DNA from 2 places in the Mesorhizobium sp. M0633 genome. Region 2 is predicted to be linked to the other one. Evidence: predicted binding sites of a transcription regulator. Region 2 holds the regulator's gene; the other holds the start of a gene.
What was found. The regulator PhoB, encoded in region 2, activates phosphate uptake and scavenging genes when phosphate is short. The targets are predictions, from matches to a motif close to TGTCATNNANCTGTCAT.
Positions count from the first base shown of each region.

Region 1: a site for PhoB is predicted at 1,832-1,848, ahead of NKI47_RS28370 (alkaline phosphatase D family protein). Genes of this name have one in related genera too.

Region 1 is NZ_JAMYQC010000035.1:62,989-66,662, forward strand. Features, by position in the region: gene NKI47_RS28365 (hypothetical protein) at 1-138, shown strand, start outside; gene NKI47_RS28370 (alkaline phosphatase D family protein) at 185-1,759, opposite strand; gene NKI47_RS28375 (MFS transporter) at 2,049-3,332, opposite strand; gene NKI47_RS28380 (TetR/AcrR family transcriptional regulator) at 3,415-3,674, shown strand, end outside.
Region 2 is NZ_JAMYQC010000008.1:68,959-72,632, forward strand. Features, by position in the region: gene xylF (D-xylose ABC transporter substrate-binding protein) at 1-195, opposite strand, end outside; gene NKI47_RS10705 (ROK family protein) at 482-1,726, shown strand; gene phoB (phosphate regulon transcriptional regulator PhoB) at 1,736-2,425, opposite strand; gene phoU (phosphate signaling complex protein PhoU) at 2,442-3,149, opposite strand; gene pstB (phosphate ABC transporter ATP-binding protein PstB) at 3,182-3,674, opposite strand, start outside.

The sequences.
Region 1 (3,674 bases), on a different contig from region 2:
CTTTTTGCCGATGCTCCCGATGGCGTCGATCCGGTGGTGACCGGGCCGGTCAGCGCCGCCTTCAAGCAGCGGCAGCAAAATGCCGGATGCGACAGCGCCGTCTGGCCCAACATTCCCGTCGTCTGCTATCCCGATTGATATACGTCCTACCCTCGGGCTGGCCCGAGGGTAGTGGCGCCGTCGCTCACGCCGACCGCACCGGATCGAGCGTGACCTTGTAGAGTTCGCTGTCGTCGCGATCCATCAGCCGCACCGTCAACTGCTCGGTGGCGCCATCGATTTCGACGAGCCCGAAGAACTGCAGGCCGGCCGAAGGCGCCAGGTTTTGACCCTGTTCGGCAGTTGGTGCCTTTATGAACTTCAGCTCCGGGCCGAATGTCATATCGAAACCATTAGGCCCGAACGTGCCGGAATGGATCGGACCCGAAACGAATTCCCAAAACGGATTGAAGTCCTGGAACTGCGCCTTGTCCGGATTGTAGTAATGCGCGGCTGTGTAATGCACGTCTGCGGTGAGCCAGACAGTGTTGCTGATACCCGCATTCTTTATATAGCGAAGAAGGTCGGCAATTTCCAGCTCACGCCCTTTGGCCGGGCCATTGTCGCCATTGCTGACCGCCTCGGCCCCTACCTTCTTGGTGCCGTCGTTCCAGACGACGAGGCCGAGCGGCATGTCGGCGGCGATGATTTTCCAGGTTGCGTTGGAATTCGCCAGTTCACGCTTCAGCCACTTGATCTGCTGTTCACCGAGGATGCGCGATTGCGGCGTCATCGTCTCCTGCATATCCGGACCGTTGGGGCCGCGGTAGGAACGCATGTCGAGGAAGAACACGTCGAGCAGCGGACCATAGGCGATCTTGCGGTAGACGCGGCCCGGCTCCGACGGCTCGTAACGGATCGTCGTCATTTCGTGGAAGGCGCGCGCCGCACGTGCCGCCAGCACATGGATGGATTTTTCAGTGTAGCGATCGTCGGCGCTCAGGTCCTTCGATTCCGACCAGTTGTTCAGCACCTCGTGGTCATCCCACTGATAGAAGGTCGGGCAGATGGCGCTGAGCGCCAGCACATGCCTGTCCATCATGTTGTATTTCCACTGCGCCCGGTATTCGTCCAGCGTCTCGGCAACCTTGCGCTTCTCGTCGATCAGCACTTTGTTTTTCCACTTGCCGCCGTTGGGCAGGTCGACCTCGTCCTTCATCGCACCATCGGCATAGATCGTATCGCCCGAATGCAGGAAGAAGTCGGGCGTGTGCTTGGCAATGGTGGCGTAGGTCTTCATGCCGGTCTCGTCGATGCCCCAACCTTGGCCGGCGGTGTCGCCCGACCAGGCAAAGCGAATGTCGCGCTTCGAGGCAGGTGCCGTGCGAAAGCGGCCGACGACCGGCTCGGAAACGGCGTTGATGTCGGCAAGATCGGCCGCGACCATGCGGTAGAAGATGTCCTGGTCGGAGGCGAGATCGGTAAGCAGCCGCTTCACCGTATAATCGCTGGCCGGCGAGGTATCGAGCGGCGCCAGGCGGACGGCATTGGTGAAGCTTTCGGTCGGCGACACCTCGAACATGACGCGTGACGGCCGGTCGGTGCGTGTCCAGACCATGCCGCTGGTGGCGTCGACGTCGCCGGACTGGATGCCATGGGTGAACGCCGGGCGCTGATTGGCGCGCGAGTAATAGGGAAGGGCGAGGCCCGAGGCGCCGACCAGGCCAACGGCGCTGGCCGACGTGACGAAAGCGCGCCGCGTCATCGAAATCTTGTTCATGGCTGTCTCCTGGATGGCATTGAACGTCGCCGCCAAGCTCCAGCTTCAATGTTTCAGGCACATTTCGAAACGATGAAGGTTTCGTAACAGTGAACAGGCTGGCGAATCTCCCTCCTTGAGGCTCCTTGAGGGGGGGAGATGTCGCCGAAGGCGACAGAAGGGGGTCGTCTCGCATGGAGCACCGACCTCTTGCGCCTGCGATAAGGAGCCGAGCCCGGTTGGACCGACCCCCTCAGGCTGCTTCCCGGCCATCTCCCCGTCGGGGAGATTAGCGCTCAGCCGTCGCAGCTCAAGCCGCCTGCGGTTCCGGATCAAAGGCCGGGCGGGTGGTGTTGATCAGCAGCGAGATGCAGGCGGCGGCTATTGCCGTCATGCCGGCAATCAGAAAGGCAAGCTCGTAATTGCCTTGCAGCTCGCGCATAGTGCCGCCGAAAAAGGCCGCCGTTGCCGCACCCACCTGATGGCCGGCGACGATCCAGCCGAAGACGATCGGCCCGCTGCGGTCGCCGAACGCCTCGTTGGAAAGCCTGAGCGTCGGCGGCACCGTGGCGATCCAGTCCAGTCCGTAAAACACGGCGAAGATGATCAGGCTGGTCGCCGAGAAGCCGGAATAGGGCAAATAGATCAGCGACAGGCCGCGAATACCGTAATAGACGCCGAGCAGCTTGCGAGGGTCGAAACGGTCGGTGAGCCAGCCCGACAGCGTCGTGCCGATAAGATCGAAGATGCCCATCATCGAGAGCAGGCCTGCAGCCTGCACTTCGCCAATGCCCATATCGCCGCAAAAGGCGATCAGGTGCGTGCCGACCAACCCGTTGGTGGTGAAGCCGCAAACGAAGAAGGTGGCGAACAGATACCAAAAGACGCGCGTGCCGGCGGCGCGGCGCAACGTGCTCAGCGTCTGGGTGAGGAAATTGCCTTGCGAGGCCGGTGGCACCGGCGGCACGTCGTCGGCCTCGGCACCGTAACGCACCATCCCGATCGCGGCTGGCCGCTCCGGCACCAGCATATAAACCAGCGGCACCAAGGCGGCGGTGGCCACGGCGATGGCAATGGCGACCGGCTTCCAGCCGCCCGACTGGGCGAGCGAGGCGAGCAGCGGCAGGAAGACCAGCAGCCCGGTGGCACTGGATGCCGACATCAGTCCCATCACCAAGCCGCGATTGGTCTTGAACCAGCGGTTGACGATGGTCGCGCCGAGCACGGTGGCGACGGCACCCGAGCTGACGCCGGAAAACACGCCCCAGGTGAGGAGCAGATGCCACGGTTTGGTCATTAACAGGCTGAGCGCGGTCGATCCCGACATCAACAGCAGCGCGGCAAGCAAGGTGCGGCGCAGCCCGATCCGCTCCATCAGCGCCGCGGCAAACGGCCCGGTCAGGCCATAGAGGAAGATGCCGGTGGCCGCCGCCAGCGACACCACGTCGCGCCGCCAGCCGAAACTGTTCTCCAGCGGCAGCATCATGACTGCCGGCGCCGAACGCAGGCCCGCTGCGATCAGCAGGCAGAGGAAGATGACGGCGACCACGACGAAAGCGTAGCGCTGGCCAAACGGGCGGGATTGAGCTATCATGTTACTGACCGGTACGTTGCGGGAGCGCGAAACATACGTACCGACCGGTAACATTGTCAACCAGCTAACCGGCAGACCAGGCATGAAAAGCATTGAACCAACGATCAAGGCGAATGACGCACCCCCGCCTCGCGCCGCCGAACGGATTCTCCAGGTGGCGCGAGACCTGTTCTACCGGCAAGGCATCAGGGCGATCGGCGTCGACGAGATCGTGCGGCGTGCCGGCGTCACCAAGCCCAGCCTCTACCGCAGCTTTCCGTCCAAGGATGAGCTGGCCGCATCCTACCTCCGGCACTATGACCTCGAATTCTGGGAGCGTTTCGACGAGGCGGTGGATGCCCA
Region 2 (3,674 bases):
CTGTGCGTCGGCGGAAATATACTTGTCGCCTGCGGCCTCAATGGCCGCCTTCATTGCGGCCTCGTCGGTCTTCCAGCGCTCTTCCTGGAAGTTCGACCAGGAAACGCCGATGACCTTGTCTTTAGCCTGCGCCACCGACGCCAGCGCCAGCGTCATGGCGACACCCGCCAGAATGGCGGTCGTGAATTTCTTCATCATATCCTCCCTGCGCCGCGTACGGCGTGACCAATTGGCTCAAAGACCAGCTTAGAAGCTCTAATTTTTTCGAGCCTCGAAAAAATACTGGCCCGATCTCCGGCTGCTGTCAACATCGATTCTGATGGATTTTGATGACTCTGCGAGTTTTTTCGAGCGTCGGAATAAACGATGACAGCGCAACCTGCATCTGACACTATTTGCCTGCGTCCGACACTATTTGTCGGACATTACCGACGGCTTCCGGTTCATGAGCGGCCGCCGCAACCGGGAGGAAAGCAAAACAATGTCGGTCGGAATCCGCCATGACGATTTGCGCCGGCGCAACCGGGCGATGGTGATCTCGGCGGTGCGCCGGGCCGGCCAGCCATCGCGTACTGAGATCGCAGCTACTACCGGCCTCAGTCATTCGACCATATCGGCGATCTCTTCCGACCTGATACGGGAAGGCATCCTCGCCGAGAGCAAGGCAAGTGAGCCCGTTTCGTTGAAACGCGGTCGTCCGCAGGTCGGCCTCGCCCTCAACCCGGAAGCGGCGGCGGTGCTGACCGTGGTGTTGTCGCTGAATTTCCTGTCGGCCGCCATTATCGACTATACGGGACAGGTGGTCGCCGAGGAACAGCGCCGGCTGGACACGCTGACCATGCCGCGCGACGAGCTGATCCGTGAATGCATGGCCATCGTCCGGCGCCGGCTGCAGGATCCAGACCTTGACGTCCGCAGTGTCGCCCGCATCGCCCTGGCGATTCAGGGCATTACCGACTCCCCTGCACGCGCCATGCTGTGGTCGCCGATCACGCCGCAGACCGACATCGCCTTTGCCGACATGCTGGAGGACGAATTCGGCATCCCGGCAACGGTGGAGAACGACTGCAACATGATGGCGGTGGCTTTGCGCTGGCGCAATCCGGATCGCTATCGCGACGACTTCATCGCCATCCTGCTTTCGCATGGCATCGGCATGGGGCTGGTGCTGAAGGGCGAACTGTTCACCGGGACGCATTCCTCGGGTGGCGAATTTGGCCACATGATCCATCGTCCGGGCGGCGCGCTCTGCCGTTGCGGGCGGCGCGGCTGCATCGAGGCCTATGCCGGCAACTACGCCATCTGGCGCAACGCCAGGCAGATGAGCGAAGAAAGCGAACCGATCGCCGACGTCAGCGACGCCGACATGCGAGCACTGGCGGCCCGGGCGCGCGAGAAAGATGGGCCGGAACGCGAGGCCTACCGCAAGGCCGGCGAAGCGCTGGGTTTCGGTCTCGGCTCGCTGTTCGCGCTGATCGATCCGGCACCGGTCGCGATGGTCGGCGCCAGTGCCGCCGCCTTCGATCTGATCGAGCCGGCCTTGCGGAAGGCAATCGCCCAGACCGCCGGCGGCCAGCATTCGGGCTCGATCTCCTTCGATACAGAGCCGAACGAATTGCCGCTGATCCGCGAAGGCTGCGCGATGCGGGCGCTAAGCTTCGTCGACCAGGAGATTTTCGCGCCGGGCGCGCAAATGAGGCCCAGCGTCAGAAAGAACGTAGCCTGACCAGGCGGGTCAATCTTCCCTGATCGCATAGCCGGCACCGCGGATGGTGCGGATGACATCCGGCATCCGGCCGTTGTTGACGGCTTTGCGCAGCCGCCCGACATGCACGTCGACGGTGCGTTCGTCGATGTAGATTGTCTCGCCCCAGACATTATCGAGTAACTGGCTGCGCGAGAAGACACGGCCCGGATGCCGCATCATGAACTCGAGCAGCCGGAATTCGGTCGGCCCGAGCCTGATTTCGCTCTTCTTGCGATAGACCCTGTGCGATTCGCGATCGAGCACGATGTCGCCGACCTTCAGCACGCTGGACAGCACTTCCGGCTTGGCGCGCCGCAGCAGCGCCTTGACCCTGGCCATGAATTCCGGTGTCGAAAACGGTTTGACCAGATAGTCGTCGGCGCCGGTCGAAAGCCCGCGCACCCGGTCGCTCTCCTCGCCGCGCGCGGTCAGCATGATGATCGGCAGCCGCTCGGTTTCGGGGCGCACCCGCAACCGACGACAGAGCTCGATGCCGGAAACCGCTGGTATCATCCAGTCGAGCACCAAAAGGTCGGGCACATTCTCCTGCAAACGGATCTCGGCTTCGTCGCCGCGTGTCACCACCTCGACCTGGTAGCCTTCGGATTCGAGATTGTAGCGGAGCAGCACACCCAATGGCTCCTCGTCCTCCACCACCATTATGCGTGGTGCGATCATCGGCTGGGCACCCCCATCATGTCACCGGTGCGGACATTGTCGTTTCGTCCTGCTTCGGACGATTGACCGGCAATTGCTCGCCGGTCAGCACATAATACGCATTTTCGGCGATGTTGGTGACATGGTCGCCGATCCGCTCCAGATTCTTGGCGCAGAACAGCAGGTGCGTGCAAGCGGTGATGTTGCGCGGATCTTCCATCATGTAGGTCAACAGCTCGCGGAACACGGACGTGTATTTGACGTCGATGCGCTCGTCGGCGGCACGCAGCTTGGCCAACGCGGCCGCATCGCCTGCAGCATATTCCTCGATGACACCCTGCACCTGGATGAGAACCAGCTGCGCCATCGCGTCGATGGAATGCGACAGGTCCCGCGGCGTGGCGCTGAGGCCGACCGCACTCACGCGCTTGGCGATATTCTTGGCAAGGTCGCCGATGCGTTCGAGGTCGCCCGCCATGCGGATCGCTCCGACCACATGGCGAAGATCGTGGGCCATCGGCTGGCGTTTGGCGATCAGGGTGATGGCGCGGTCGTCCAGTTCGCGTTGACGCGCATCCATGATGGCGTCGTCGGAAACGACGCGTTGCGCCAGCACGTTGTCGGAATTCAACAGGGCCTTGGTCGCCCCGCCGACCATCGAACCGGCGAGGTCGGCCATGTCGCGGATCAGCTTGCTGATCTGCTCGAGATCCTCGTCGAAAGAAGCGACTGTGTGTTCGCCCATGGTCCTGTCCTCATATGCATGATCGGAACGGCTCAGCCGAAGCGGCCAGTGATGTAGTCCTGCGTGCGCTTCTCGCGGGGCGACGTGAAGATCTTCTCGGTCCGGTCGAACTCGACCAGTTCACCCAGATACATGAAGGCGGTCTGGCGCGACACGCGCGCCGCCTGCTGCATGTTGTGGGTGACGATGACGATCGTATAGTCGGCTTGCAATTCGTCGATCAGTTCCTCGATCTTGGCAGTCGACAGCGGGTCGAGGGCCGAAGCCGGTTCGTCGAGCAGAATGACTTCCGGCTTCACGGCCACGGTGCGGGCGATACAGAGCCGCTGCTGCTGGCCGCCGGACAGGCTCAAGCCGCTGGCGTTGAGCTTGTCCTTGACCTCGCTCCACAGCGCGGCGCGCTTCAACGCCTGTTCGACGCGGCCGTCCATCTCGGACTTGCCGAGGTTCTCGTAGAGCCTGACGCCGAAGGCGATGTTCTCGTAGATCGACATCGGGAACGGCGTCGGCTTCTGGAACACCATG